DNA from 2 places in the Stenotrophomonas maltophilia group sp. LNF247 genome. Region 2 is predicted to be linked to the other one. Evidence: riboswitches for the same ligand, from Rfam matches in the RefSeq annotation. Region 2 holds a riboswitch; the other holds the start of a gene.

Region 1 (14,243 bases), on a different contig from region 2:
GTCAGCTCCCACAGGAACTTCACCTTGAAGCCGGACTTCACCGCGTCCTGCGCGCTCCACAGCACGCAGTAATCGCGGGCCAGGCCGCACACGTGCACTTCGCGGATACGGCGCTCATGCAGCCAGCCGGCCAGGCCGGTGGCCGGGCGCTCGCCATCGGGACCGTGGTTCTCGCGGAAGGCGCTGTACGAATCCACCTGTTGGCGCGTGCCCTTGCGCAGGATCAGGTCGGCCATGGCCCAGTCCACGTCCGGGTGCAGAGCGGCGCCATCGCTGCCCTGCACGCAATGGTCGGGCCACAGGGTCTGCGGCTGCGCGTGCAGCAGGATGGTCTCGAACGGGCGTTGGCCGGGGTGCTGGCTGGCGAACGAGGCGTGATCGGCCGGGTGCCAGTCCTGGGTGGCCACCACCGTGCGGTAGCGGCGCTGCGCCAGCAGTCCGGCAATCGGTGCCACCAGCGCATCACCCTGGTCGCAGGCCAGCGCGCCGCCCGGCATGAAGTCCGGCTGCAGGTCGATCACCAGCAGGGCGACGTCGGCGGGCAGGGCGGTCATGGCAGATCCACTACAAGAGAAGGGGCGACCAGCGTGGCCGCCCCTCGCTCACACGTCAATCGCCCTGCGGCGTCCCAGCGTCCTGCCCGTAGTACAGCAGGCCGATTTTGATCCGCTCGCGGCCGTTCTCGCGACGGTGGCGGTTGGCATCGCGCAGCGAATACACGCAGCCGCAGTACTCCTGCTGGTAGAACTGCTCGCGCTTGCTGATCTCGATCATGCGGCTGGCACCGCCGCCCTTGCGCCAGTTGTAGTCCCAGTACTGCAGGCCTTCGTAGCGCGAGGCGGCGCGGATGCCGCAATCGTTGATCTGCGCCATGTTCTTCCAGCGCGAGATGCCCAGCGACGAACTGATGGTGTCGTAGCCGTGCTCGTGCGCGTACAGCGCAGTGCGTTCGAAACGCATGTCGAAGCACATCGTGCAGCGGATGCCGCGTTCGGGCTCGTTCTCCATGCCACGCGCACGGCTGAACCAGTTGTCGGTGTCGTAGTCGCAGTCGATGAAGGGAATGCCATGCTGCTCGGCGAAGCGGATGTTTTCCTGCTTGCGCAGTTCGTATTCCTTCACCGGATGGATGTTGGGGTTGTAGAAGAAGATCGCGTAGTCGATCCCGGAGGCGGTGATCGCCTCCATTACCTCGCCGGAGCAGGGCGCGCAGCATGAATGCAGCAGCAGGCGCTTGCCGTTGGCAGGCAGGGTCAGGGTGGGGCGTTGGAACTCGGTCATCGTCAGGTACCGCATGGACCGCCGGCAACGGCGGTGGCCCATGCATCTGCGCGTGGGTGGACAGGGCTGGCCGGATACCGTGAAAAGGACGCACGCGGCCGCACTGCCCGCACGCGCAGGTCAGCGACGGCCCCGGCACCCTCCCCGCGGAGAGTCCAGGTCGAGTCAGGGGACGGTCGTGTCCCCCGGCCGGGGCCGGTATTCGGGCTGATGGACACGGGCCGCAGCCCACCTACTACCTGCCGCTTCCCAGGCGCGAGCCCAGTGCTGTTGGCAGGATTCGTTTCCATTCACCGCTGCGGGGCAGCTCCGGAATGGGCGCGCCAGGCGCCTTCACCGGATTCCCGTTCAAATCCCTGTCGCCATCAACGCTGCGGCGGGGATACCTTCGGCGTGCCCACGGTGGACGCGTCGAGGGCAATGGTCAAGGGTCAATGAAAGCTCGGGGCTCTGGTCCGTTTCTCAGGCCGTGAGAGCGCCGCTTGCCATACTGGGCATCGACAGACGGGAGGTGGCTCGTGGCGGCGAAGTACTGCGATCTGGTCATGAAAGGCGGCATCACCAGCGGCATCGTGTACCCCAATGCGGTACTGGCGCTGGCGCGCGAGTATCGCTTCAAGAGCATCGGCGGTACCTCGGCCGGCGCCATTGCTGCGGCGGTGGCGGCTGCGGCGGCATGCGGCGATCGTCGCCAGCAGGCCGGCGAGCACCTGCCCAGTGATGCCGGTTATGGGGGGCTGTCGGCGGTGTCGGCGCAGCTGTCGCGGCGCGGGTTCATCTACAGCCTGTTCCAACCGGCGCGGGGCGCGCGTGCGGCCTATCGGCTGCTGGTGGTGCTGACCGGCAATGCGGGCCTGCCACACAAGCTGCTGTGCCTGGCGGTGGCGGTATTCGAGATCGCGCCGCTGGAAGTGCTGGTGTCGCTGGCGCTGCTGCTGGGCCTGGGCGGGTGGGGCGGCGGCTGGAGCGGTGTGGCCGCCACGCTGCTGCCGTCGCTGCTGTGCGCCTACGGTGCCGGTGTGGCCGGTGCCGTGCTGCGCGTGGCCCGCGTGGCACGGCGCAACCTGCTGGGCCTGTGCAGTGGCCTTGGCCGCGATGCACGCAAACCGGCGTTGACCGAGTGGCTGCATGAGTGCCTGCAGCAGTTGTCAGGCAAGCCACTTGATGCACCGCTGACCTTCGCCGACCTGCACGACGCACCGCGCTATGCCGGCGAGCCGGACAGCCCGCACGCGATCAGCCTGCAGATGATCACCACCTGCGTCTCGCACAACGAGCCGCGTACGCTGCCACTGGGCGGCGCGCAGTTCTGGTTCCTGCGCGAAGAGTTCGAGCAGTTGTTCCCGGCCAGCGTGGTGCAGTGGCTGGTGGATCAGGCTGGCCCGCCGCTGGACGTGGAGGGGCGGCAGTACTACCACCTGCCGCAGGGCCCGAAGCTGCCGGTGCTGGTGGCCACACGCATGAGCCTGAGCTTCCCGTTGCTGATCAGCGCGGTGCCACTGCACGAACCCTCGCGCCGCGAGCGCCGCTGCGAACCCACCGCGCCGGCGGCCGACCCCGAGCACAACGTGGCCGACAGCATGGAAGGGCTGACCAGCGCCGGGCAGGCTTGCGGTCCGGTGATCACCGCCTTCCGCATCTGCTGGTTCTCCGATGGTGGCATCAGCAGCAACTTCCCGATCCATCTGTTTGACGCCGCATTGCCGCGCTGGCCGACCTTCGCCATCAACCTGGTCTACCCGCAGCACGCCGAAGACGTGAGCCAGGGCAGCGGTAGCCGGCAGGCACTGGAGCATGCCGTGTTCCTGCCCACCGAGAACCGCCACGGCTGGCAACGGCATTACCAGTCCATTGCCACGCCGCTGGCCGCAGCCGAGCTGGGGCGTTTCCTGTTCGCGGTGGTGGCGACCATGCAGAACTGGCGCGACCTGCTGCAGGCGCGCGCGCCGGGTTATCGCGACCGCATCGTGCATGTGAGCCTGCAGGGCGACGAAGGTGGCATGAACCTGGACATGCCGCAGGAGGTGCTGACCCGCATCGCCGACAAGGGCAGCCTGGCCGGTGCGCGGTTCTGTTCGTTCTCGTTCGAGAACCACTACTGGATCCGCTGGCGCAACCTGGCCTCGGCCTACCAACGGTACACGCTGGAAGTGGCCCGTACCGACGACCCGGCGCAGCAGGTACTGGCCTATCGCGCGGCGTACTCGATGGTCGCTCGCGGCGAACCGACACCGCCGTCGTACAAGCTGGGCTCGGAAGACAAGCGTCGCGGCTCGCAGCAGCTGTGGGCGCAGATGGTCGAGCAGGGCCGAACCTGGGAGGACCTGGGCCCTGACCTGACCGACGGCGCACCGCGTCCGCTGCCGCAGATGAAGGTGACGCCGATCTACTGAGCGCGATCGATACAATCGTGCTTCATGCTGCAAGGAGCTGTGGATGTCTGCCCGCCAGGAACTGTTGGATCTGCTTGAACGCCTTGATGCCCGCGACCCGGAGCACCTGCCGGTGGTGCCACTGGCCGCGTACTTCGAAGGCAATGATTTCGAAGAATGCATCGCGCCCAACCAATGGGGTTTCGGCCGTCCGCCGATTGCCGAGCTGTACGCGCGCCTGGCCGCGATTGCCGAAAAGCCCGAGGTGGAAGGCGTGTATGTAGGCCTGCACCAGGACTGGAGCAGCGCATTGGAAGACGACAGCGAATGGCCTGCCGCAGAGAACGTGCACGTGCTCACCCGCGCCGACGTCGAGACCGTGGAAGGCTGGCTGCAGGGTCTGGAATGCGACGGTGTGGGTGAAGGCTGGCCCTACGGCCAGCACATCGACGCCCCCGTACCCTCGCAAGGCCACCGCGTGCTGACCGTGTATTGGGATTAGTAGATCCACGCCACGCGTGGATGCATTTCGCGCACGGCCAGAGCGTGCCCACCAAGGTGGGCACCTACCCGTTGCTTCAGTCGAGCATGGCTCGACTCTACAGGGGTGCAGGGCGCAGCCCTGCAGAAGAACCTATCTCCCCGGCAACTGCGCGAACGCACGCTGCATGCAGTCCTCGCGCGGGCACACCCGGCACCCCGGGCCGATCGACACCGAATTGCCCGGGCTCTGCACATCCAGCCCCAGCGAATACACCAGCCGTTCGGCATGCTGCAGATCGCAGCCCAGCGCCACCGCGAAGGTCTTGCGCGGCTGGCCATGGCCGACCGGACCACTGCTGACTTGCCGTGCCAGCCAGAAATGCCGTCGCCCATCGGGCATGCGCGCGGTCTGCGTAAGGATGCGCCCGGGCTGGTTGAACGCCTCGTAGACGATCCACAGCGGGCACGATCCACCTACCTGCGAGAAGTGGAAATCGGTTGCCGAATGGCGCTTGGACACATTGCCGGCGCGATCCACGCGGATGAAGAAGAACGGCAGGCCGGGCGCGCTGCGCCGCGCGAGTGTGCTCAGCCGATGGCAGACCGCCTCGAAGCCGACGCCGAACTGGTGTGCCAGCAGTTCGATGTCGTAGCTGCTGGCCTCGGCCGCACGCAGGAAGCGCATGTACGGCATCACCAAGGCGCCAGCGAAATAGTTCGACAGACCGATGCGGGCCTGAGCGATGCGTGCCTCATCGGTGAAGCCGGCACGTGCCACCACCGCATCGATCTGCGGCAGGTAGCCGTGCAGGGCCAGCTCGGCGGCCATCTGGAATGCCTGCTGGCCTGGCTCCAGGTAGTCCGGCAACCACAGCCGCCGTGCTTCGGCATCGTACTGGCGCTTCTCGCGCCCGGCCTGCAGCGCGGCCACTTCCACCAGCACGCCGTGGCGGTCGGCCAGCAGCTGGCGCAGGCGTGGTGCCACGTGCCCGGGCGACAGCCCCCACTCGGCGAACAGACGCTCGGCCAGCTCGTCCAGTTCGGGAATGTGGTTGTGCATGCGGTTGAAGAACTCACGCACCTGGTCGCCTGCGGGCAGGATGCTGCCGGCGCCGGGTTCGCCCAGCTGGAACTCCAGGGCGGCGGCATGCTCACGCAGCGCCAGGTGGCGGCGGTGCAGATCCAGCAGGGCGCGGCTGACCTGCGGCAGGTTGCCGGCCAAGGCGCGCAGCTCGGTCGCGCTGACCTCCGCCAGGCCCAGGTCGCGCAGGGTTTCGCCCAGCGCTTCCTGCAGCGCGGCAGGCTCATCTTCGTCGAATAGTGAGGAAACGTCGCCCAATACTTCGCCCAGCTTCTTCTGAACGGCCGGGGTGAGTGGGCGCTTGTTGCGCTCGATCTGGTTCAGGTAACTGGCCGACAGGCCCAAGGCGCGGGCCAGATCCACCTGGCTGTAGCCGCGCTGCTCGCGCAGCCGCAGCAAGCGAAGGCCAAGCTGCCGCTGGCTGGACGAATAATTCACAAAATTAACATGAATCGTCTGGCGTGTTGGCCAGATTAAGCGGATTCAGGCCGGAAATCGAGGTGGCTGCTGTGAATAATGCCAAGCATCTTTCGAGCCCGTGGGATTGTCGTCATGACTGTTGAAGCGCCCCGTATCCGCATGCTGATCGATGGCCAGTTCATCGAATCGGCCACCTCCCACTGGCAGGACGTGATCAATCCGGCCACCCAGGACGTGCTGGCCAAGGTGCCTTTCGCCACCACCGCAGAAGTGGACGCCGCCGTCGCCGCCGCCAAGGAAGCCTTCAAGACCTGGCGCAAGACCCCGATCGGCACCCGCGCGCGCATCTTCCTGAAGTACCAGCAGCTGATCCGCGAGAACATGAGCGAGCTGGCCCACATCCTCACCGCCGAACAGGGCAAGACCCTGCCCGACGCCGAAGGCGATGTGTTCCGCGGCCTGGAAGTGGTCGAGCATGCGGCCGCCATCGGCAACCTGCAGCTGGGTGAGTTGGCCAACAACGTGGCCAATGGCGTGGATACCTACACGATCATGCAGCCGCTGGGCGTGTGCGCTGGCATCACCCCGTTCAACTTCCCGGCGATGATTCCGCTGTGGATGTTCCCGATGGCGATCGCCACCGGCAACACCTTCATCCTCAAGCCGTCCGAGCAGGACCCAATGGTCACCATGCGCCTGGTCGAGCTTGCCCTGGAAGCCGGCATTCCGAAGGGCGTGCTGAACGTCGTCCACGGCGGCGAGGAAGTGGTCAACGCGATCTGCGACCACCCGGACATCAAGGCCGTGTCGTTCGTCGGTTCCACCCGCGTCGGCACCCACGTGTACAACCGTGCCTCGCTGGCCGGCAAGCGCGTGCAGTGCATGATGGGCGCCAAGAACCACGCCGTGGTGCTGCCGGACGCCAACAAGGAACAGACCCTCAACGCGATGGTCGGCGCCGCCTTCGGTGCGGCCGGCCAGCGCTGCATGGCCGCCTCCACCCTGGTGCTGGTCGGTGAAGCGCGCAACTGGGTGCAGGATCTGGTTGAAAAGGCCAAGACCCTGAAGGTCAGTGCCGGCACCGTGGCCGGCACCGACGTCGGCCCGGTCATCTCCTGCAGCGCCCGCGAGCGTGTGGAAGGCCTGATCGCCTCGGGCGTGGAGCAGGGTGCCAAGCTGGTGCTGGATGGCCGCAAGCCGCAGGTCGATGGCTTCGAGAAGGGCAACTTCGTCGGCCCGACCATCTTTGCCGGTGTCACCACCGACATGCGCATCTACCAGGAAGAAATCTTCGGGCCGGTGCTGGTCATCCTCGAAGCAGAGACGCTGGAAGACGCCATCGCGATGGTCAACAGCAACCCGAACGGCAACGGCACCGCACTGTTCACCCAGTCCGGCGCTGCCGCGCGCAAGTTCCAGGAAGACATCGACGTCGGCCAGGTCGGCATCAACGTGCCGATCCCGGTGCCGGTACCGCTGTTCTCGTTCACCGGTTCGCGCGCCTCCAAGCTGGGCGACCTGGGCCCGTACGGCAAGCAGGTGGTGCTGTTCTACACCCAGACCAAGACGGTCACCGCGCGCTGGTTCGATGACGAGACGCTGAGCCACGGCGTCAACACCACGATCAGCCTGAAGTAACGGCAGGAGCAGCCATGAGCCACTCGATGACGACGGAACTGGACGAAGCACAGCAGGCGTACCGCGAGGCAGCGCGCGACTTCGCACAGGCCGAACTGGCGCCACACGCCGCGCGATGGGATGCGGAGGGCATCTTTCCGCGCGAGGCGATCGCCAAGGCCGGTGAGTTGGGCTTCTGCGGTCTGTACATGGACCCGGAAGTGGGCGGCAGCGGCTTGAGCCGGCTGGACGCCGCCGTCGTCATCGAGGAGCTCGCCAACGTCGATCCGTCGACGGCGGCGTACATCAGCATCCACAACATGGCCTCGTGGATGGTGTCCACGTGGGGCCAGCCGGCACTGCGCGATGCCTGGGGCAGCGACCTGTCCTCAGGCAGCAAGCTGGCCTCGTACTGCCTGACCGAGCCGGGCGCCGGTTCCGATGCGGCCTCGCTGAAGGCCACCGCCGTGCGCGATGGCGACTTCTATGTGCTGAACGGCTCGAAGGCCTTCATCTCCGGCGCTGGGGCCACCGAGCTGCTGGTGGTGATGGCGCGCACCGGCGGTGCCGGTGCCGGTGGTGTCAGCGCCATTGCCGTGCCGTCGGACCTGCAGGGCATCAGCTTCGGCCGCAAGGAAGAGAAGATGGGCTGGAACAGCCAGCCCACCCGCGGCATCACCTTCGAAAACGTCCGCGTGCCGGTCAGCCACCTTCTGGGAGAGGAAGGCGGCGGCTTCAAACTGGCGATGAAGGGGCTCGACGGCGGCCGCATCAACATCGCCGCCTGTTCGCTGGGTGCCGCGCAAGGTGCGCTGGATGCCGCACGCCGCTACATGGGCGAGCGCCGCCAGTTCGGCAAGGCGCTGGCCGAATTCCAGGCGCTGCAGTTCAAGCTGGCCGACATGGTCACCCAGCTGGTGGCCGCGCGGCAGATGGTGCACACCGCCGCACGCAAGCTCGATGCCGGTGCCAGCGACGCCAACGTGTGGTGCGCGATGGCCAAGCGTTTCGCTACCGATGCCGGTTTCAACGTCTGCAACGAAGCGCTGCAGATCCACGGTGGCTACGGCTACATCCGTGAATACCCGATCGAACGCCTGCTGCGTGACTGCCGTGTGCACCAGATCCTGGAAGGCACCAACGAGATCATGCGGGTGATCGTTGCCCGTCACCTGCTCAACACCGAAGAGGAACTGCGATGAAGGATTGGCGTACCCAGGAGCACGTGGGCCTGAAGGTCGAGGCCGACGGCCATACCGCCGTGGTCACCCTGAACAACCCGCCGGCGCACACCTGGACCGTGCACAGCCTGTCGGCGCTGCGCGACCTGGTGGGCGCGCTCAACGCAGACCGCGACATCTACGCGTTGGTGATTACCGGTGACGGCGAGAAGTTCTTCTCCGCCGGTGCCGACCTCAACCAGTTCGCCTCCGGCGATAAGGCCGCTGCGCGCGAGGCCGCGCGTCGCTTCGGTGAAGCCTTCGAAGCGCTGTCCGGGTTCCGTGGCGTGTCGATCGCCGCCATCAACGGCTACGCCATGGGCGGTGGCCTGGAATGCGCACTGGCCTGCGACCTGCGCATCATCGAAGACCACGCCCAGGTGGCGCTGCCGGAGGCCACCGTCGGCCTGCTGCCGTGTGCCGGTGGCACCCAGAACCTGCCGCGCCTGGTGGGCGAGGGCTGGGCCAAGCGCATGATCCTGCTGGGCGAGCGCATCAATGCCGAGACCGCACTGCGCATTGGCCTGGCCGAAGAAAAGGTCGGCAAGGGCGAAGCCAAGGCACTGGCACTGGAATGGGCGAAGAAGGCCGGCAAGCAGAGCCCGACCAGCATAGCCGCCTGCAAGACGCTGGTACAGGCCACCCGCGCCGGCACCCACGCCTCGGCGCTGGTGGCCGAGCGCGAAGCCTTCGTCGACCTGTTCGACACCGCCGACCAGGTCGAGGGCGTAACCGCCTTCCTGGAAAAGCGCACCGCGCAGTGGAAGAACGCATGAGCATCGACACCGCTGCCGACGACGCACCGGTGCTGTTCGAAGAGCGCGTGGCCGGCAATGGCACGCGCATCGGCATCGCCACGCTCAACGCGCCGCGCACGCTCAACGGATTCTCGCTGCCGATGGCGCACCTGCTGCTGAAGCAGTTGAATGCCTGGGCCGACGACGACGGCATCGCCATGGTGGTGCTGCAGGGCGCCGGTGAAAAGGCGTTCTGCGCCGGCGGCGACCTGCACAGCCTGTACAAGAGCATGGTCGCCTTCCGCGAGGCCGGCCACAGCGACATCCGCCAGAACGCCTATGCTGCCGAGTTCTTCGACGTCGAATACCGCGTCGATTACCTCATCCACACCTACGCCAAGCCGATCCTGTGCTGGGGCCATGGCATTGTGATGGGCGGCGGCATCGGCCTGATGTCCGGTGCCAGCCACCGCGTGGTCAGCGAACGTTCCAAGCTGGCCTTCCCGGAAATCACCGTCGGCCTGTTCCCCGATGTCGGTGGCAGCTGGCTGCTGCCGCGGGTGCCGGCCAAGGGCGGCCTGTTCCTGGCCCTGACCGGTGCACTGCTCAACCCGGGCGATGCCATCTATGCCGGCCTGGCCGATGTGCACGTGGCCGAAGAGCGCCGCAGTGCAGTGTTCGATGCGCTGCTGCAGGTGGCCTGGTCCAGCCACCCCGCACACAACCACGAACGCCTGACCCACCTGCTGCAGTCGCATGCCAGTGATGCTGCGACCGGTCCACTGCTGGCCAATGCGGCACAGGTCGAGGCGCTGTGCGAAGGCGATGACCTGCAGGCCATCGTGGCGCGCATTACCGGCCTGCAGACCGACGACGCCTGGTTGCAGGCGGCTCAGAAGACCCTTGCTGCCGGTGCGCCGGGTTCGGCGCGGCTGGCCTTCGAGCTTCAGCGTCGCAGCGCCGGCCAGGATCTGGCCGCGATCTACCGCCTGGAGTACATCGTCGCCCTGCATTGCGCCGCCCATGGTGATTTCGCCGAAGGCATCCGCGCGCTGCTGATCGACAAGGATCGCAATCCGCAGTGGAACCCGGCCACCCTGGCCGGGGCCACCGGCGCGTGGGCCGACACCTTCTTTGCTTCCCCCTGGGCCGATGCCGCGCATCCGCTGGCCGACCTGGGCTCTCCCCTTGTTGAAAGGAGCCTTGCATGAGCCGCATTGCATTCATCGGGTTGGGCAACATGGGTGGCCCGATGGCCGCCAATCTGGTCAAGAACGGCCACAGCGTGCGCGTGTTCGATCTGGTTCCGGCCGCGGTCCAGGCCGCCGTTGACGCCGGTGCCAGTGCTGCGTCGTCGGCACGCGACACCCTGGCCGACGCCGAAGTGGTGATCTCCATGCTGCCAGCCAGCCGTCACGTCGAAGGCGTGTACCTGGGCGACGACGGCATCCTCGCCGCGATCCCGGATGGCGCACTGGTCATCGACTGCAGCACGATCGCACCGGCCAGCGCGCGCAAGGTGTCAGAGGCCGCCGCCGCACGTGGCCTGCAGATGATCGATGCACCGGTCTCCGGTGGTACCGCAGGCGCCCAGGCCGGCACGCTGACCTTCATCGTCGGTGGCGAAGAGGACGCGCTGGAGCGTGCCCGTCCGGTGCTGCAGGCGATGGGCAAAAACATCTTCCACGTGGGCGCCAGCGGCGCCGGCCAGGTCGCCAAGCTGTGCAACAACATGGCGCTGGGCGTGATCATGGCGGTGACCGGTGAAGCCATTGCGCTGGGCGTGGCACACGGGCTGGACCCGAAGGTGCTGTCGCAGATGATGGCGGTCAGCACTGGCCGCAGCTGGGCTACCGAAGTGTGCAACCCGTGGCCGGGCGTGCTGGAAAATGCGCCGGCCTCGCGCGGCTACAGCGGCGGTTTCGGCAGCGATCTGATGCTGAAGGACATGGGGCTGGCAGTGGAAGCGGCGATGAGTGTCGGCGCCTCGATCCCGCTGGGCGAAGTGGCCCGCAACCTGTACTCGATGAACCACCAGGCTGGCCGCGGCAAGCTGGATTTCTCCAGCGTCGTGCAGCTCATCACGAGCGAGAAGTAAGGCTTGGATATGTAGAGCCGAGCCCGTGCTCGGCTGCTTTTCCGCCGGATGTTCCCGCGCCGGACGGATCAGCCGAGCAGGGGCTCGGCTCTACAGAAGCGAATGCGTCCCCGGCTGCGCGCCGGGGCCCACCCGAGGTGGGATGGGCGGATGTTCGGTTTCGACCGGCATCCGCCCATTTTTTTCCCTCGCTCGGGTAGTGCCGGCCGCTGGCCGGCAGCACCCCATCAGGCAACGATCAGCGTCACGTCGATGTTGCCGCGGGTGGCATTCGAGTACGGGCACACGATGTGCGCCTTCTGCACCAGCTCTTCCACCTGCTCGCGCGGCACGCCGGGCACGTTGATGGTCAGCTCGGCTTCGATGCCGAAGCCGGTCGGGATCTGGCCGATGCCGACCTTGCCGGTCACGGTGGTGTCGGCCGGCAGCGCGACCTTGGCCTGGCCGGCCACGAACTTCAGCGCACCCAGGAAGCAGGCAGAGTAACCGGCCGCAAACAGCTGCTCCGGGTTGGTACCCGGGCCACCGGCGCCGCCCAGCTCGCGCGGGGTCGACAGCTGGATGTCCAGCACGTTGTCGGAGGAGACGGAACGGCCTTCACGGCCGCCGGTGGAGGTGGCCTGGGCGGTGTACAGAACCTTTTCGATGGACATCGGGATGCTCCTGGTCAGTGGGTGGGTGGTGCGATGGAGACTACTTTGCCCGCTTTCCGCGTACGTTGGGTTGCAGAACGTACTAAAAAATTGATCGATCGTCCTGCGGGCCTAGATCGTCCACTCGCGGTCGGTGGTGAACATGATCGTCAACCAGCGGTCCGGCGAGGCCTCGCCCAGCGCATCGCCGATCTCGTCGCGCAACTGGTCCCATTCCACCAGCGGCCGCGGCGGGTCGTTTTCCGGCACCACGAAGAACAGCTCGATCTGCTCGCCTCGCCCCACCTGCGCCACGTAGCTGCGGTGCTCGACGAAGCCGTGCTTGGCGACGATGTCGCGCGCCACCGCATCCACGTGCGCCTGCAGCTCCGGCGGGGTGACCAGCAGGATGCCGGCCAGCGCCCGGCGCACGGTGCCGAGCGGGGCGATCATCACCAGCACGCAGACGAAGGCAAGGATGGCCGGGTCGATGTACGGCCCGACCCAGGCCCAGGACGTGCCCTGCACCAGCACGCCGCCGAGGAAGGCCAGCAGGTAGCAGGCCGACATGCTGGCCGCGATCACCCAGTTCTTCGCATCCAGTGCGATGAACTCCGAGCCGATGCGGCGGTTGGCGCGCAGGATGAACCATGCCAGTGCGCCTTCGCCGACGATGGACAGCCCGGCGAAGGCGATGGCCGGGCCCAGCGCAATGTGGCGGCCACCGGACATCAGCGCATCCACCGCATTGACCAGGGCATACAGTGCCGCACCGATCATCAGCGTGCCGCTCACCCCCAGCACGATCGGCTCCAAGTGCCAGAAGCCCATGGTGAAGCGCTGGTTGAGCCGCGATTGCAGCGCGTCGGTCTGGGTGGACAGCGCGATCAGCCGTGCCACCAGCAGCGACAGCCAGGTCATCACCACGTCGATCAGGCCGTAGATGCCATCGAAGATGATCAGCGAGGAATTGGCCAGCAGGCCGAACACCACCGCCGCCGCGGCCAGCAGCAGCGAAGCGGCGATCGACAGGCGCAGCACGCCCTGTTCGGTGGTGGGGTCGAAGAACTGCGGGCGGTCGTTGGCCATGCCTGGATTGTAGAGCGGAGCCACGCTCCGCTGCCGTTGCGGACTGTCCCCTACATGGCAGACCACGCACGCTGCCGGGCTTCCTGGCAGCCTGGGTGTTCTACGGGCTGACTTCACGCCCCAAGCCACCGCAGTTCGAAAGGACCGTGGAAGCGCTGGTATTTACCTTCGTAGTCCAGGCGCTGGTCAAGTTCATCGAACTGATGCTCCTGCTGGCGGGTCGCTGCTTTGTGCTGGGGATCTGGACCGAGACCAGCAGCCTGCTCTGGGGGTTTGTCCTCGCCGGACTGCTGGGGACAGGATTGGCCCTCGCTGCGAACAAGGACTTTCTCCACGCGGGTCTCCGCCGCGCAGGCTTCACCACGCGGACGTCCCACCCCAGCGAGTGGTACTGCGTGCTCGGTACGCGTCCTGCTTTCGTGGTGCTGCAACTGAAGGATGGCCGTCGACTGACCGGCTACCCCAAGGAGTGGCCGATCAGCCCGGCTGCGGGACAGTTCTACATGCAGATGCCGGCCTGGCTCGTGGATGCGGATCCGCCAGATGAAGGTGCGGATCCGCTGGCAAACCCCGCCGTGGTGGAGCTTCCGCAGCTCGATGGCATACTGATTCACGCGGTGGATGTGCAATGGGTCGAGATTCTCCAGGAGACAGACAATGGCTAAGTTGAGGAAGGGTTCCAACCCACCACTGGACCAGCTGGTCGTATCCATGGAGAACCCAAACCCCAAGCTCCCCGAGGGCAGGAAGCGTCCGCTGCCACCGCCCAGCCCACCCCGGCCGCCAGCCGGAAGCGGGCCCAACCGGCGCTTGCCGCGCGACTGACCGGGCGCATTCAGCCGGGCGGTGTAAACTATTGATCTCACTGGCAATGCCAGTCTCCACGATCAACGCCCCGATGACGCCCGCCACCGCCCGTTACGCCGATTCCCTGCGCCTGTCCGTTGCCCCCATGATGGACTGGACGGATCGCCATTGCCGCGTGTTCCATCGCGTGCTGGCGCCGGGTGCGCGCCTGTACACGGAAATGGTGCACGCCAACGCGGTCATCCACGGCGACCGCGAGCGCCTGCTCGGCTTCGACCGCAGCGAACAGCCGCTGGCGCTGCAGCTGGGTGGCAGCGATCCGGCCCTGCTGGCGCAGGCTGCGCGCATTGCCGCCGAGTGGGGATACGACGAGGTCAACCTCAACTGCGGCTGCCCGTCCGACCGC
Region 2 (14,243 bases):
AGGTGCCCTGCGCTGGCCGGAAGGTCCGGTGGCCTTCCTGCGGGCCCGCGACGGCTGGCCGCTGCGCGAAGCGGCCGGCAACCGCGAGGTGCACTGTGAACAGAGCTTCGCCCCGTTCGCGCAGCCACTGCAGCAGGCCGCCGGCTGGACCGTCAGCGGCCAGCTGGATGATGTGGCCGGCAAGGGCCGCTACCCGTTGGTGCTGGTGCTGCCGCCGCGCCAGCGCGAAGAGGCTCGTGCGTTGTTTGCACGCGCGCTGGCGCTGGTCGCCGACGGTGGCCGCATCGTCGCCTGCCAGTCCAACAACGAAGGCGCGCGCTCCGGCGAAGGCGACCTCAAGCAGTTGGCCGGCCTCGGCGGCAGCCTGACCAAGAACCATTGCCGCGTGTACTGGACCGCCCCACTGCAGGGCCAGCACGACGCTGACCTGGCCAAGCGCTGGTCGGTACTGGACGCGGTGCGCCCGATCGTCGGCGGCCGTTTCCTCAGTCGTCCGGGCGTGTTCGCCTGGGATCGCATCGACCCGGCCTCGGCACTGTTGGCCGAGCACCTGCCGGCCGAGCTGGCCGGGCGTGCTGCCGACCTGGGCGCTGGCTACGGTTACCTGTCACGCGAACTGCTGGAGCGTTGCCCGAAGATCACCGCGCTGGACCTGTACGAAGCCGAGCAGCGCGCACTGGCGCTGGCCGAGCTGAACCTGGCGCCGCCGCCGCGCCCGCTGCCGCTGCGCTTCCTGTGGCGCGACGTCACCGCCGGCATCGAGCCGGGCTACGACGTCATCATCAGCAACCCGCCGTTCCACACCCCATCGCGTGCCGACCGCCCGGACATCGGCCAGCGCTTCATTGCCGTGGCTGCGCAGGCGCTGCGCCCGGGCGGGCGCCTGTACGTGGTGGCCAATCGCCACCTGCCGTACGAGCACACCCTCAACGACAGCTTCGGCGCGGTGCGCGTGGTCGCCGAGCGCGACGGCTTCAAGCTGGTTGAAGCGGTGAAGGGGAAAGGCAAGTGAAACTGGTCAAGCACATTGCCAATCTGGGCTATGGCAGCCGCAAGCAGGTGCAGTGGATGTTCCGCGAAGGCCGCATCACCGACGCCGACGGCGAGGTACTGTACGCCGACGACCAGGTGCCGCACGAGGTGATCCGGGTTGATGGCGAGCCGCTGGACCCGCCGGTGGGCCTGTCGATCGCGCTGCACAAGCCGGCTGGCTACACCTGTTCGACCAAGGATACCGGCCGCCTGATCTACGACCTGTTGCCGCCGCGCTTCCGCGACCGCAATCCGGTGCTGTCCACGGTGGGCCGCCTCGACCGCGAGACCAGCGGCCTGCTGCTGCTGACCGACGATGGCAGCCTGCTGCACCGGATCATCTCGCCGAAGTCGAAGCTGCCGAAAGTCTATGAGGTCGAATTGAGCGAGGACCTGCGCGGCGACGAGGTGGCGCTGTTCGCCAGCGGCACGCTGATGCTGGAGTCCGAGAAGACGCCCCTGCTGCCGGCTGAACTGGAAGTGCTGGATGCGCGTCGCGCGCGCCTGGTGCTGCACGAAGGCCGCTACCATCAGGTACGCCGCATGTTCGCCGCCACCGGCAACCACGTGCAGGCCCTGCACCGCAGTCGTGTTGGCGGGCTGGACCTGCAGGGACTGGACGAGGGGCAATGGCGGCAGCTCACTTCCACCGACCTGGATACGCTGTTCGCTCCATGACCACCATTGCTGCGCTGCCGTTCCTCCCCGACGCCGTCATCTTCGACATGGACGGCCTGATGATCGACAGCGAGCGCGTCTCGCTGGCCTGCTGGAGCGAGGCCGCCGACGAATTCGCACTGGGCCTGGACGAGGCAGTGTTCCTGCGCATGGTCGGCCTCGGCGACCGGGATTCGCACGCGCTGCTGCGTGCGCAGGGTATCGAGGACAGCGTGATCGAGGCGGTCGCTGCACGCTGCCACGAACTGTACGAAGGACGCACACAGACCGGCCTGCCGTTGCGTCCGGGCATCCTGGAACTGCTGGAGCTGCTGAAGGCGCACGCGGTACCGCGCGCGGTGGCCACCACCACGCGGCAGCCGCGTGCCAACCGCAAGCTGGCGGCGGCCGGACTGCTGCCGTATTTCGACGCGGTGATCACCAGTGGCGACGTGGCGCGGCCGAAACCGGCGCCGGACATCTACCTGCTGGCCGCGCAGCGACTGGGCCAGGTGCCTGGGCGCTGCCTGGCGCTGGAAGACTCACCCGCTGGCACGCGCGCGGCATTGGCCGCTGGCATGACCGTGATCCAGGTACCGGACCTGGTGCATCCTGACGAAGAGCTGCGCGCACTGGGCCACCGCATCGTGGGCTCGCTGGTGGACGCGCACGCATTGCTGCTGCCGCTGCTGCCGAAGTAGCGGTGGGTGCCGACCGCCCCTGACGGTGGGTGCCGACCGTTGGTCGGCACACCTGCCCCCATCACACCCGCCCGAACACCAGCGCGGCGTTGGTGCCACCGAAGCCGAAGCTGTTGGACATCACCGTGTCCAGCGTCTGCGCGCGGCTTTCGCGCAGGATCGGGAAGCTCTCCACCTTCGGGTCCAGTTCGCCGATGTTGGCCGAACCGGCAACGAAGCCATCGCGCATCATCAGCAGGCAGTAGATCGCCTCGTGCACACTGGCCGCACCCAGCGAATGGCCGGACAGCGCCTTGGTCGAGGACAGCGGCGGCACCGCATCGCCGAACACTTCGCGGATCGCGTTGAGCTCGGTGACGTCGCCCAGCGGCGTGGAGGTGCCGTGGGTGTTGAGGTAATCCAGCGGGCGATCGACGCCCTGCAGTGCCATCTTCATGCAGCGCACCGCGCCTTCACCGGACGGGGCGACCATGTCGGCGCCGTCGGAGGTCACGCCATAGCCGATCAGTTCGGCATGGATGCGCGCGCCGCGCGCAACGGCGTGGTCGTAGTCCTCCAGCACCAGCATGCCACCACCGCCGGCGATGACGAAGCCGTCGCGGTCCTTGTCGTACGGGCGCGAGGCGCTGGCCGGGGTCTCGTTGAAGCTGGTCGACAGCGCGCCCATCGCATCGAACATCACGCTCATCGACCAGTGCAGGTCTTCGCCGCCACCGGCGAACATGATGTCCTGCGCGCCATGGCGGATCATGTCCGCGGCGGCGCCGATGCAGTGCGCCGAGGTCGCGCAGGCGGCCGACAACGAATAGCTGACGCCCTTGATCTGGTAGGCGGTGGCCAGGCAGGCCGAGACCGTCGAGCACATCGTGCGCGGCACCATGTACGGGCCGACCTTGCGCACACCACGTTCGCGCAGCAGGTCGACCGCGCCGATCTGCCATTCGCTGGAGCCGCCACCGGAACCGGCGATCAGGCCGGTGCGCAGGCTGCTGACCTGCTCGGCGCTGAGCCCGGCATCGGCGATGGCATCGCGCATGGCCAGGTAGGCGAAGGCCGCCGCGTCGCTCATGAAGCGCTTCTGCTTGCGGTCGATCAGCGCCTCCAGATCGAGGTCGACACGACCGCCGACCTGGCTGCGCAGGCCCGCTTCAGCGTGGTCGGCCAGGGCGGTGATGCCCGAGCGCCCTTCGCGCAGCGCGGCCGAAACGGTATCCAGATCATTGCCGAGGCAGGAGGTGATGCCCATGCCGGTGATGACGACGCGACGCATCAGAAGCTCCCGGTTTCGGTGAACAGGCCGACGCGCAGGTCGCGGGCGCTGTAGATTTCGCGATCATCCACGTACATGCGGGCATCGGACTGGGCCATCACCAGCTTGCGGTTGATGACCCGGCTGATGTCGATCTCGTACCGTACGAGCTTGGCGTCCGGCAGTACCTGGCCGGTGAACTTCACCTCGCCACAGCCCAGCGCGCGGCCCTTGCCGGGGGCGCCCAGCCAGGTCAGGAAGAAGCCGGTCAGCTGCCACATGGCATCCAGGCCCAGGCAGCCTGGCATCACCGGGTCGCCGATGAAGTGGCAGCCGAAGAACCACAGGTCCGGGCGGATATCCAGCTCGGCGCGTACCATGCCCTTGCCGTGCGGTCCGCCGTCCTCGTGGATGTCGGTGATGCGGTCGAACATCAGCATCGGATCGTTGGGCAAACGGCCGGCGGCGGTGCCGAACAGTTCACCGCGTGCGCTGGCCAGCAGCTGTTCGCGGTTGAACGCGTGGAGACGGGTCATGAAGCACAATCCTGGAAGCGGGAAACAGGGAAACAAGCGTTCGAGGATGCCCGTGGAAACTGCGCCGATCAAACATTTCAACCGTACGCAACCGTAGTGTTTTCAATGGAATACGCGCATCCTGTTGATGTGCAACGACCATACTTCGGCGTGTGGCCCGTTCGGCACGCCCCCGCCCTTTCCGCCTGACATGACCCGACTGCGCAAGATCATCCACGTCGACATGGACGCGTTCTACGCGTCGGTGGAGCAGCGCGACGATCCGTCACTGCGGGGCAAGCCGGTGGTTGTGGCATGGCGCGGCGCGCGCTCGGTGGTGTGTGCGGCGTCCTACGAGGCACGCGTGTTCGGCGTGCGTTCGGCGATGCCGGCGCTGCGCGCCGAACGCCTGTGTCCGGACGCGATCTTCGTGCCGCCTGACTTTGCACGTTACAAGGCGGTGTCACGCCAGGTGCGCGAGATCTTCCTGCGCCACACCGACCTGGTCGAGCCGTTGTCGCTGGACGAGGCCTACCTGGACGTGACCGAGCCGAAGAGCGGCATCGAACTGGCCACCGACATCGCCCGCACCATCCGTGCGCAGATCCGTGAGGAGACGAACCTGACCGCTTCAGCCGGGATCGCGCCGAACAAGTTCCTGGCCAAGATCGCTTCGGACTGGCGCAAGCCCGATGGCCAGTTCGTGATTCCACCGCAGCGGGTGGACGCGTTCCTGCTGCCGCTGCCGGTGAACCGGGTGCCCGGCGTCGGCAAGGTGATGGAAGGCAAACTTGCCGCGCGTGGCATTGTCACCTGCGGCGATCTGCGGCAATGGGCATTGACCGATCTGGAAGAGGCGTTCGGCAGTTTCGGCCGCAGCCTGTACAACCGCGCACGCGGCGTCGACGAGCGGCCGGTGGAACCGGACCAGCAGGTACAGTCGATCTCCTCGGAGGACACCTTTGCCGAGGACCTGCTGCTGGAAGACCTGGGCGAGGCGATCGTGCAACTGGCGGAGAAGACCTGGAAGGCCACGCGCAAGACCGAGCGCGTCGGCCACACCGTGGTGCTGAAGCTGAAGACCGCGCAGTTCCGCATCCTCACCCGCAGCTTCACCCCGGAGCGCCCGCCGGAATCGATGGAAGAACTGCGCGACATCGCGCTGGCCCTGCGCGCCCGCGTCGACCTGCCGGCGGAGACCCGTTACCGCCTGGTCGGCGTCGGCCTGGGTGGCTTCCGCGAAAAGGAACCGGTGGTGCAGGGGGAATTGTTCGAGCACTGATCATTGCCATGCCGACCAACGGTCGGCACCCACCAACATCAGCAGGTTCCGTCAGCAGCAGGAAACTGTCGAAGGCGGGGTGGGGCCGGTTGCGGGGGCGTGAGCCGCATGGATGGGGCGACCGAGCTTACATGGACGTACTTGCAGCGTCCCCCGCAACCGGACCCACCTCGCCATCCCACGGATAGCCAGCTGTTGCTGTTGCTTCGGCTGTTGCCGTTGCATTGAGCAGGTGCAGGGCGCAGCCCTGCAAAAGAAAACTCCCTACCTCATGGCCACTGCATCTCGCCCTTGGCCACCTTCGCGCTCAGCTCCAGCGATGCGACGCCATCCAGCTTCGGGTAGCGCGACTGCATTGCCTGCACCAGCGCCGCACTGTCCTTCGCCTTTGCCGCTTCGATATCGAACGTGCGGATGTAGTCCGCAGTGAAGCGCAGTGCACTGGCATCCAGCGCCGCACCTGGCGCGTAATGCCCCGGCACCACCACCTTCGGCTTCAGCGCCTGCAGCTGCTGCAGGGTCTGCAGCCAGTCGGCATGTGACTTCGGCGTCTGCGTGTCGGCCATCCACACGTGCTCGCCCGCCACCACCGGAATGCCACCGACGATCGCGCGCAGCGACGGCACCCACAGCACGGTGCGGTCCGGGGTCGGTCCGTCCAGGCCGATCAGCGGCAGGCGCTGGCCTTCCAGTTGCAGGGCATCGCCCTCCAGCACCTGCGGCAGCACGATGCGCGCGGGCACGTCGGCAGCCATCTTCGGGCCCCAGTAGGCCAGCTTGCCGGCCTGTGTCTGCTGGATGTGGGCAACGGTCTGCGCGGTAGCGACGATGCGCGCCTGCGGGAACGCATCCTGCAGCGTGGCCAGGCCGAAGTAGTAGTCCGGATCGCCGTGGCTGATATAGATCGTGGTCAACTGCTTGCCGCTGGCGCGGATCAGCTCGACCAGTTTGCGCGCGTCGCTGGCACCGAACTGCGCATTGACCAGGATCGCGTCGTGGCGGCCTTCGATCAGCACCGAGGACACCGGGAACATTGCCTGCGGGCCGGGATGGAAGGTCTGCAGGTGCAGTTGGGATTTCGTCGCGGTGGTCGGCGCCGCGGTGGCCGGTGCGGCCAGCAGCGGCGCACTGGTGAAAGTGGCGGCCAGGGCGAGGGGAAGCAGCAGGGCAGCGGTACGCATGGGAATTCCTTGTCTAGAGCCGGGCCAATGCCCGGCTGCATGTTCGCGTAGAGCCGAGCGCGGGCTTGGCTCTACATGGGACGTGCGTGGATCAGTACGCGGCGGTGATGATCTGCTTGGGGTACTTGTGCGCTTCCAGCTCGGCGACGAACGCGGCGCCGTAGTCGGCATAACTGATGCGGCTGTGGCCGCTGGCGTCGGCCAGGAAGGCCCTGGGCTGCACGCGGTAATGGCCACGCTCTTCGCCCGGGCCGATTTCGGCGGCCGGCGAGAAGAAGGTCCAGTCCAGGTCGTCCACAGCCTGCAGTCGATTGAAGGCTTCTCGATGGGCCAGCGCGTATGGCTTGTAGGCCTCCGGGAAGGTGGGGGTATCGACCAGCTGCACGCCGGGTGCGACTTCCAGGCTGCCGGCACCGCCGACCACCACCAGGCGCGGTACACCGGCCTTGCGCGCGGCCGCGGCCAGCTGTGCGGCCACCTCGCCGACGCGGCCGATGTCATCGCCCGGGCGTGGGCCGTAGGCGCTGGCCAGCACGTCGTGGCCGGCGATGGCGGCGACCAGCGCGTCCTGGTCATCCAGCGAGGCGACCACCGGATGGGCGCCGGCCAGTTCGGCCGGAAGATCCTGCGCGCTGCGCACGATGACAGTGAGTTCGTGGCCGTTCGCCAGCGCGTGGCGGGCGATCTGGCGGCCGATGTTGCCGGTGGAACCGACGAGGGCGATCTTCATGGCAGGACTCCGTGGGGCGGTGTGGGGGGGGACGCGGCCACTGTAGGCCGCTGCAGTCGCTCGAAAAACAGCGTATAACGCGCTTGTTTGTTGCATGGATCGAGCATATGGACCGATTGACCGCCATGACCGTGTTCGTCGAGGTGGCCGAGCGCGGCAGCCTGACCGCAGCGGCAGAGGTGCTGGACATGTCACGGGCGATGGTCAGCCGTTACCTGGCCGAGGTCGAGGGTTGGCTGGGCGCGCGCCTGCTGCACCGGACCACACGGCGGGTCAGCCTGACCGGCCCCGGCGAAGCGGCGCTGGCGCGCTTCCGGCAGATGCTGGCGATAAGTGAGGAACTGCAGGGCGAGCTGGCCAGCGATGATCCCGAACCGCACGGCACGCTGCGGGTGACCGCCAGCGTGTCGTTCGGGCAGAGCCACTTGGCACGAGCGGTGGCCGGTTTCGTCGCGCGCCATCCTGCCGCGCGCATCGAACTGCTGCTGGTCGACCGCACCGTGAACCTGGTGGAAGAACGGGTGGACCTGGCCGTGCGCATCGCGCGCCAGATCGATCCCAGCCTGATCGCACGGCGGCTGGCGACCTGCCGCTCGGTGCTGTGCGCGACGCCGTCCTACCTGGAGGCGCGCGGTACGCCAACCGCTCCCGAACACCTGGCCGCGCACAACTGCCTGACCCACCACTACGTCGGCAAGAGCCTGTGGCAGCTGCACCGCGATGGCCGTTCGCTGTCGGTGGCTGTGGGCGGCAACATCAGTGCCAACGAGGCATCGCTGCTGCTGGAGGCGGTGCGGGCCGGTGCCGGTATCGCCATGCTGCCGACCTACCAGGTGGCGCCGATGCTGCGCAGTGGCGAACTGGTCGAACTGCTGCCCGAATTCAGTCTGGACGAGCTCGGCATTCATGCCGTGTACGCATCACGGCGACAGCAGCCCGCTATCATGCGGCGATTCCTGGACTTCCTGGGCGAGTGCTTCGCCGGCCCGGCCTTCCAGGATCTGGATTGGCGCCCGCCGGGCAAGGAGGACACATGAACCATGGACAGGCCTTGATCGACCACAACCGTGCTGCGTGGGACCGCCAGGCCAGTGAAGCGCGCGAATGGTCGCGCCCGGTGGAAAGCTCAACGATTGCTGCCGCGCGCGCAGGCCGCTGGCAGGTGCACCTGACGCCGCGCGCGTTGCCGCTGGACTGGATGGGCGACGTGCGCGGCCGTCGCATCCTGTGCCTGGCCTCGGGTGGTGGCCAACAGGCACCGGTGCTTGCTGCCGCTGGCGCCGATGTCACCGTGTTCGACCTCTCCGACGGGCAGCTTGAACAGGACCGCGCGGTCGCCGCGCGCGATGGCCTGCAGCTGCGCACCGTGCAGGGTGACATGCGCGACCTGCACGTGTTTGCCAATGACAGTTTCGATGTGGTGTTCCACCCGATCTCGAACCTCTACGTCCCTGACGTGCGCCCGGTATGGACTGAATGCCGCCGTGTGCTGGCGCGCGATGGCATGCTGATGGCCAGTTTCTACAATCCGGTGCTGTTCGTGGGTGCGCGCGATCCGCAGCTGGATGCACAGGGCCTGATCCGTCCGCAGTACGCCATTCCCTATTCGGACCTGGAAGACCTGCCGCAAGCCGAACGCGAGGCGAAGCTGGCCCGTGGCGACGCATTGACCTTTGGCCACAGCCTGACCGAGCTGATTGGTGGCCAGCTGGATGCCGGCTTCGTCATCGATCGCTTCATGGAAGACTGGCAGCCGCGGCCGCGCTTCCTGATCGACCGTTATCTTCCCACCTTCCTGGCCACCCGGGCGCGCCGGATCGGTTGAGGCGGATCGGCGCGGAAACCAGCGGCGTACAATGGGGGCCCACGTCGTGCAGGTACCGTTCCTTGTCGTATCCCTATCCACTGGTCGTGTTCGACCTTGATGGCACGCTGGTCGACAGCGCAGCTGATATCGCCGAAGCGCTGAACCGCACGCTGGAGGACATCGGCATGGCACGCGTGCCGGAAGCCACCGTGCTCGGCTGGATCGGCGACGGTGTGCGCCGCCTGGTCGAACAGGCCGTGCATGCGGCAGGCCGCGAGGTCGACCTGGCCGAAGTGATGCCGGTGTTCATGGTGCACTACCGTGAATGCCTGCTGCGCAGCCCGCGCCTGTTCGATGGCGTGGCCGACGCACTGGCGCAGCTGCGCGCGCGCGACGTGCCACTGGCGATCTGCACCAACAAGCCCGAAGCACTGGTGCCGCCGCTGCTGCAGCACCTGGGCATTGGTGATGCGTTCGCGCTGATACTGGGCGGTGATTCGCTGCCGCAGCGCAAGCCCAGTGGCGAACCGCTGCGGCACATCGCCGCGCATTTCGCGCTGCCGGTGGAGGCGTGCCTGATGGTGGGAGATTCGTTGACCGACTACCGCGCCGCCGAAGATGCGGGCATGCCGATCGCGCTGGTGCGCTACGGCTATCCGCGCGGCCTGGACCTGGGCAGCGCGCACGCGGTGGCAGTGATCGACGACCTGCGTGAGTTGCCGGGGTTGGCCGCGGGCGTTCGGGCGTAGAGCCGAGCCCACGCTCGGCTGCTTTTCATTGCGTGAGCCGAGCATGGGCTCGGCTCTACAGTAGATCGACGCCATGCGCCGATGGCATCAGGAGGCGCCGGGCGATGCCCGGCGCGCGCCTTCATTTCGGCTGGTAACGCACGCTCAGCTGGTACTCGCGGCCGGGCTGGTTGAACCACGCCACGGTCTCGTAGCGGCGATCGAACACATTGGCGGCACGCGCCAGCAGCGTCCACGACGGCGTCAGCGCGTACTCGGCGCGCAGGTCCAGCGTACCGTAACCGCCGACCTTTATCGTGTTGGCCGCATTGTCATAACGCTTGCCTGAACCCTGAACCGTCAGACCGGCGCGGAAGTCGCCGAAGCGGCGGTCGATGTCCAGGCGTGCGGTCTGCTGCGCGCGGCGCGGCAGCCAGTTGTCGAACTGGGTGCTGCCATGGGTACGGTTGCGCGGGTCGGTGTAGCTGAGCTGTGCGTTGATGTCGAAGCCGGCCAGCAGCACGCCACCGGTCAGTTCGGCGCCGCGGATGCGGGCCTTCTCCACTTGCTGCATCCTGAAGGTCGCCGCATCGTAGGTAATCAGATCATCGATGCGGGTTTCATATACGTCCAGGCCCCAGTGCCAGCCCTGTCCCTGCTGCGAAACGCCCAGGTTGGCGCTCTTGGACTTCTCCGGGTTCAACGTCGGCACGCCGCTCCACGGGTCGTACAGATCGCTGAAGGTCGGCGCCTTGAACGCGGTGCCATAGCTGGCGTTGAGGCGCAGGCCGTGGCCCAGTTCCATCGCCCAGCCGGCGCTGCCGGTGGCGTGGTTGCCGAACTGCTGGTTGTCGTCGTTGCGTGCGCTGACCTGCAGCTGGTGGCGGCCGAAGCGGCCCTGGTACTGCACGAACACGCCGGTGTTGCGACGGCTGTCGACGAGGTACCCGGCGCTGCTGCCATCCAGGTTGTCTTCGCTCCAGTCCACGCCGGTGCTCAGCAGCTGGCCTTCGGCCATGCCGAAGTCGCCCTGCAGCGAGGCGCTGTCACGATGGGTCTGGGCGCTGCCACGGGCATCGAAGTCGCCGAAGTTGTCCGACTCGTTGTCACTGCGGCCGACATTGGCGGTGAACGCCAGGCGTTCGGACGGGGTGTAGCGCAGCTTGCCGGACAGCACCTGCTGGCGGGTTTCCGAATAGTTGTAGTAGCCGTCGTAATGGTTCTTTCCGTCGGCACGCAATGCACTGCCTTCCACATTCCATTGGTCGTTGAAGGTGTAGCCACCGCGCAGGCTCTTGGACAGGTTGCGGTAGCCGTCGCGGTCATGCTCGTCGGCAAAGCAGCCCGCGGTGAACACCGAGGAGGAGCCGCGGCAGGCATCGATGCCATCGGAATGCTGGTAGGCGATGTCAGCGCCGAACCAGCCGCGTTCGGTGCCGCCGCCAATGCCGCCACTGGCCTCGCGCAGTCCATTGCTGCCGCCACCGAGCTGGAAATGCGGGGCGAAGTCACCCTGGCTGCGGCGGGTGAAGATCTGGATCACGCCACCGATGGCGTCCGCGCCGTACAGGCTGGACTGCGGGCCACGCACGATCTCCACGCGCTCGATCTGTGCCAGCGGCAGGTCCTGGTACATCGCCAGGCCGAGGTCGGCGCTGTTGATGCGCACGCCATCGACCAGCACCACGGTGTGGCCGGAGTTGGTGCCGCGCAGGAACAGCGAGCTCTGCTTGCCCAAGCCGCCGGCATTGGTCAGGTTGATGCCGGCGCGGCCGCGCAGCAGTTCCTGCAGCGAGGTGGCCTGGCTGGATTCGATCTGCGCGCGGTCGATCACCTGGGCCGGCGCGATGCTGTCCTGCAGGGCGATCGGGGTGCGGGTCGCAGTGACCAGGATCTGGTCGAGCGCGGTGGTGTCATTGGCGGCCTGGGCCAGCGCGGGCAGGGCGGCCAGCACGGCCAGGGACAACATTCGGGACTGCAGCTTCATGGGGGACTCCAGGTGCCACGCACGCCCGCGTGGCGAAGGGGAGGAGCCGCGAAGGCAGGCACGCGCCGATGCCGCAGCGCACGCCACGGTCATCCAGCGCCATGCCCACCGCATCGCGACCTGAGGCTTCCGGGCCGGTCTCCGGGCTTGCCGCCGGGCGGCGCGAGGCCGCCGTCCAGGCGCCTTCCCATGCCTGAGGCACAGTGGCAGTGTTGCCCGGAACTGACGTGCTTACCGTTGCGGGGGCAGCGCCGGCCTGGCGTGGAATCACGCGTCACCGGCTTCCCGTTTCAACCTGCCGGCCGTGGCCGCAGGTCACCTGGAAGTGCGCGCAGTCTACGGCATCGCAGGCAGTCCCGTTGCGTCGCGCCTGCTCGACTGCCTCTGCTGTGCCCTTAGAATGGTCCCTCGATCCCGTGGTGCCGTTGCCGATGTCCGCCCGTTTTCCGCTGTCCCCGCGTTGCCTGTACGGAACGCACGCATGATCCTCGACCTGGTCCGCCATGCCGGCAACGGTCGCGATGAGTTCCTCGATGGCCGCAGCGACCCACCGCAGCTGGCCCGCCTGCCGCAGGAACTGGTCGACGCCTACGCCGCGCAGCCCTGGGAGCGGGTGATCAGTTCGCCGCGGCTGCGCGCGCTGCACACGGCAATGGCGCTGGCCACGCCGCGCGGGCTGGACGTGGAAGCGGACGAGGAATGGGAGGAACTGGATTTCGGCGATTGGGACGGGCAGTCGCTGTTCGACCTGCCGGAGGATGCACTGGCTGCCTTCCATGCTGACCCGCATGCGTTCCCGCCGCCGAACGGCGAAAGCTGGGGCCACTTCGAGCGGCGCATCGCGCGCGCGCTGGATCGCCTGCTCGATGATGACGATCCGGTGCCGACGCTGGTGGTCAGCCATGGCGGCCCGCTGCGCATGGTGCTGTCGAAGGTCTGCGGCCTGCCGATGTCGCTGTGCTGGGCGCTGCGCATCGACCATGGCACGCGCCTGCGTGTGTGGCTGGAGCGCGGTGAGGCCGGGCTGGTGGGCGAATTGCTGGAGCTGCAGCAGCCCTGACCCATCGGTAGTGCCGGCCGCTGGCCGGCAGCCTCGGAAACGCTGCGAAGATCATGCAGTTGCCGGCCAGCGGCCGGCACTACCATGCCGTCAATCCTCGTCCGCATCCTCGGCAACGCTGTCTTCCGCGTCATCGTCGGCATCGAAGCGCTGCTCATGCACCGGGCCCGACGCCGGGCCGGCCGCCTTCAGCGGATGCGCGGCGATGCGCGCTTCATAGTCCTGTACCAGCGCATCGCGCTGCGGCTCGCTCAGTTCCTGCCAGTGGCAGTCCAGCAACGCACCTTCCAGCGAGTACAGCAGGTTCAGGCTGGGCTTGAAGCCGGCACGCTTGACCTTGACGAAGGCACCGACCGCTCCGATCGCGACCAGGTCGTCGCGGCTGCGCAGGCCGACCTGGCGCAGCCAGGCCGCGCTCTTGGGGCCGATGTTGCGCAGCTTGGGTGCGTTCATCCCAGCGCCTCGACGAACACGCGGGCGATGGCTTCCAGGCCGGCCTGGTCGTCGGCATCGAAGCGGCCCACCTTCGGGCTGTCGATGTCGAACACGCCGATCAGTTCATCGCCGCGCAGCAGCGGCACCACCAGCTCCGAACGCGAGGCCGAATCACAGGCGATGTGGCCGGGGAAGGCGTCGACATCCTCCACGCGCTGGGTGACCCGCTGGCTGGCGGCGGCACCGCACACGCCCTTGTCCAGCGGGATGCGCACGCAGGCCGGCAGGCCCTGGAACGGGCCGACCACCAGTTCCTTGCCATCGTACAGGTAGAAACCCACCCAGTTCAGGTCGGGCAGGGCGTGGTAGACCAGTGCGGAGAGGTTGGCCGCGTTGGCGATGCGGTCGGACTCGGCGTAGACCAGGCCACGGGCCTGTTCCAGCAGCTGGGCGTATTGTTCCGGCTTGCTGCCGGTGAGCGAGGCATTGGCGAACATGCCCGCAGTCTAGCAAGCGCGACGGGCCGGCGATAATGCACGCTCTGTTGCCCTGTTGGAGCCAATCGATGCCGTTGCCTGCCACGCTGCCGCCCGCCCTGTTCGTTACCGGCACCGACACCGAAATCGGCAAGACCGCGGCCAGCACTGCGCTGCTGCATGCGCTGCGCCGGCGCGGCCTGCGTGCAGTCGGCATGAAGCCGGTGGCCAGTGGCAGCGAAGACCTGGGGCAGGGCCTGCGCAACGAGGACGCGCTGGCACTGCAGGCGGCCAGCTGGCCGGTGCCGGACTATGCCGACCTGAACCCGTATGCGCTGCGGCAGCCGCTGGCACCGGAGCTGGCGGCGGCCGAGGACGGCGTGCAGGTGGAACTGGCGCCGAT

What was found. A riboswitch is a leader RNA that binds a small molecule or an ion and turns the genes downstream of it on or off. The one in region 2 is predicted to bind cobalamin.
Region 1: linked by a shared signal. The riboswitch ahead of ACTXG9_RS17240 (epoxyqueuosine reductase QueH) and the one ahead of btuB (TonB-dependent vitamin B12 receptor) in region 2 are both predicted to bind cobalamin.

Annotation. Positions count from the first base shown of each region.
Region 1 covers NZ_JBSRQL010000020.1:53,170-67,412, reverse strand. Annotated here, with positions in the region: gene pncA (bifunctional nicotinamidase/pyrazinamidase) at 1-554, opposite strand, end outside; gene ACTXG9_RS17240 (epoxyqueuosine reductase QueH) at 610-1,296, opposite strand; cobalamin riboswitch at 1,458-1,672, opposite strand; gene ACTXG9_RS17235 (patatin-like phospholipase family protein) at 1,800-3,674, shown strand; gene ACTXG9_RS17230 (hypothetical protein) at 3,718-4,155, shown strand; gene ACTXG9_RS17225 (helix-turn-helix domain-containing protein) at 4,288-5,655, opposite strand; gene ACTXG9_RS17220 (CoA-acylating methylmalonate-semialdehyde dehydrogenase) at 5,770-7,275, shown strand; gene ACTXG9_RS17215 (acyl-CoA dehydrogenase family protein) at 7,290-8,456, shown strand; gene ACTXG9_RS17210 (enoyl-CoA hydratase) at 8,453-9,250, shown strand; gene ACTXG9_RS17205 (enoyl-CoA hydratase/isomerase family protein) at 9,247-10,422, shown strand; gene mmsB (3-hydroxyisobutyrate dehydrogenase) at 10,419-11,309, shown strand; gene ACTXG9_RS17195 (organic hydroperoxide resistance protein) at 11,537-11,962, opposite strand; gene ACTXG9_RS17190 (cation diffusion facilitator family transporter) at 12,074-13,030, opposite strand; gene ACTXG9_RS17185 (DUF6338 family protein) at 13,033-13,695, shown strand; gene dusA (tRNA dihydrouridine(20/20a) synthase DusA) at 13,902-14,243, shown strand, end outside.
Region 2 covers NZ_JBSRQL010000016.1:375-14,617, reverse strand. Annotated here, with positions in the region: gene ACTXG9_RS15125 (class I SAM-dependent methyltransferase) at 1-1,012, shown strand, start outside; gene ACTXG9_RS15120 (pseudouridine synthase) at 1,009-1,710, shown strand; gene ACTXG9_RS15115 (HAD family hydrolase) at 1,707-2,390, shown strand; gene fabB (beta-ketoacyl-ACP synthase I) at 2,452-3,660, opposite strand; gene fabA (3-hydroxyacyl-[acyl-carrier-protein] dehydratase FabA) at 3,660-4,175, opposite strand; gene dinB (DNA polymerase IV) at 4,366-5,436, shown strand; gene ACTXG9_RS15095 (MBL fold metallo-hydrolase) at 5,706-6,617, opposite strand; gene ACTXG9_RS15090 (NAD(P)-dependent oxidoreductase) at 6,709-7,347, opposite strand; gene ACTXG9_RS15085 (LysR family transcriptional regulator) at 7,455-8,384, shown strand; gene ACTXG9_RS15080 (class I SAM-dependent methyltransferase) at 8,381-9,172, shown strand; gene gph (phosphoglycolate phosphatase) at 9,235-9,903, shown strand; gene btuB (TonB-dependent vitamin B12 receptor) at 10,025-11,869, opposite strand; cobalamin riboswitch at 11,985-12,207, opposite strand; gene ACTXG9_RS15065 (histidine phosphatase family protein) at 12,351-12,929, shown strand; gene ACTXG9_RS15060 (TfoX/Sxy family protein) at 13,020-13,382, opposite strand; gene ACTXG9_RS15055 (GAF domain-containing protein) at 13,379-13,861, opposite strand; partial or broken gene bioD (dethiobiotin synthase) at 13,930-14,243, shown strand, end outside.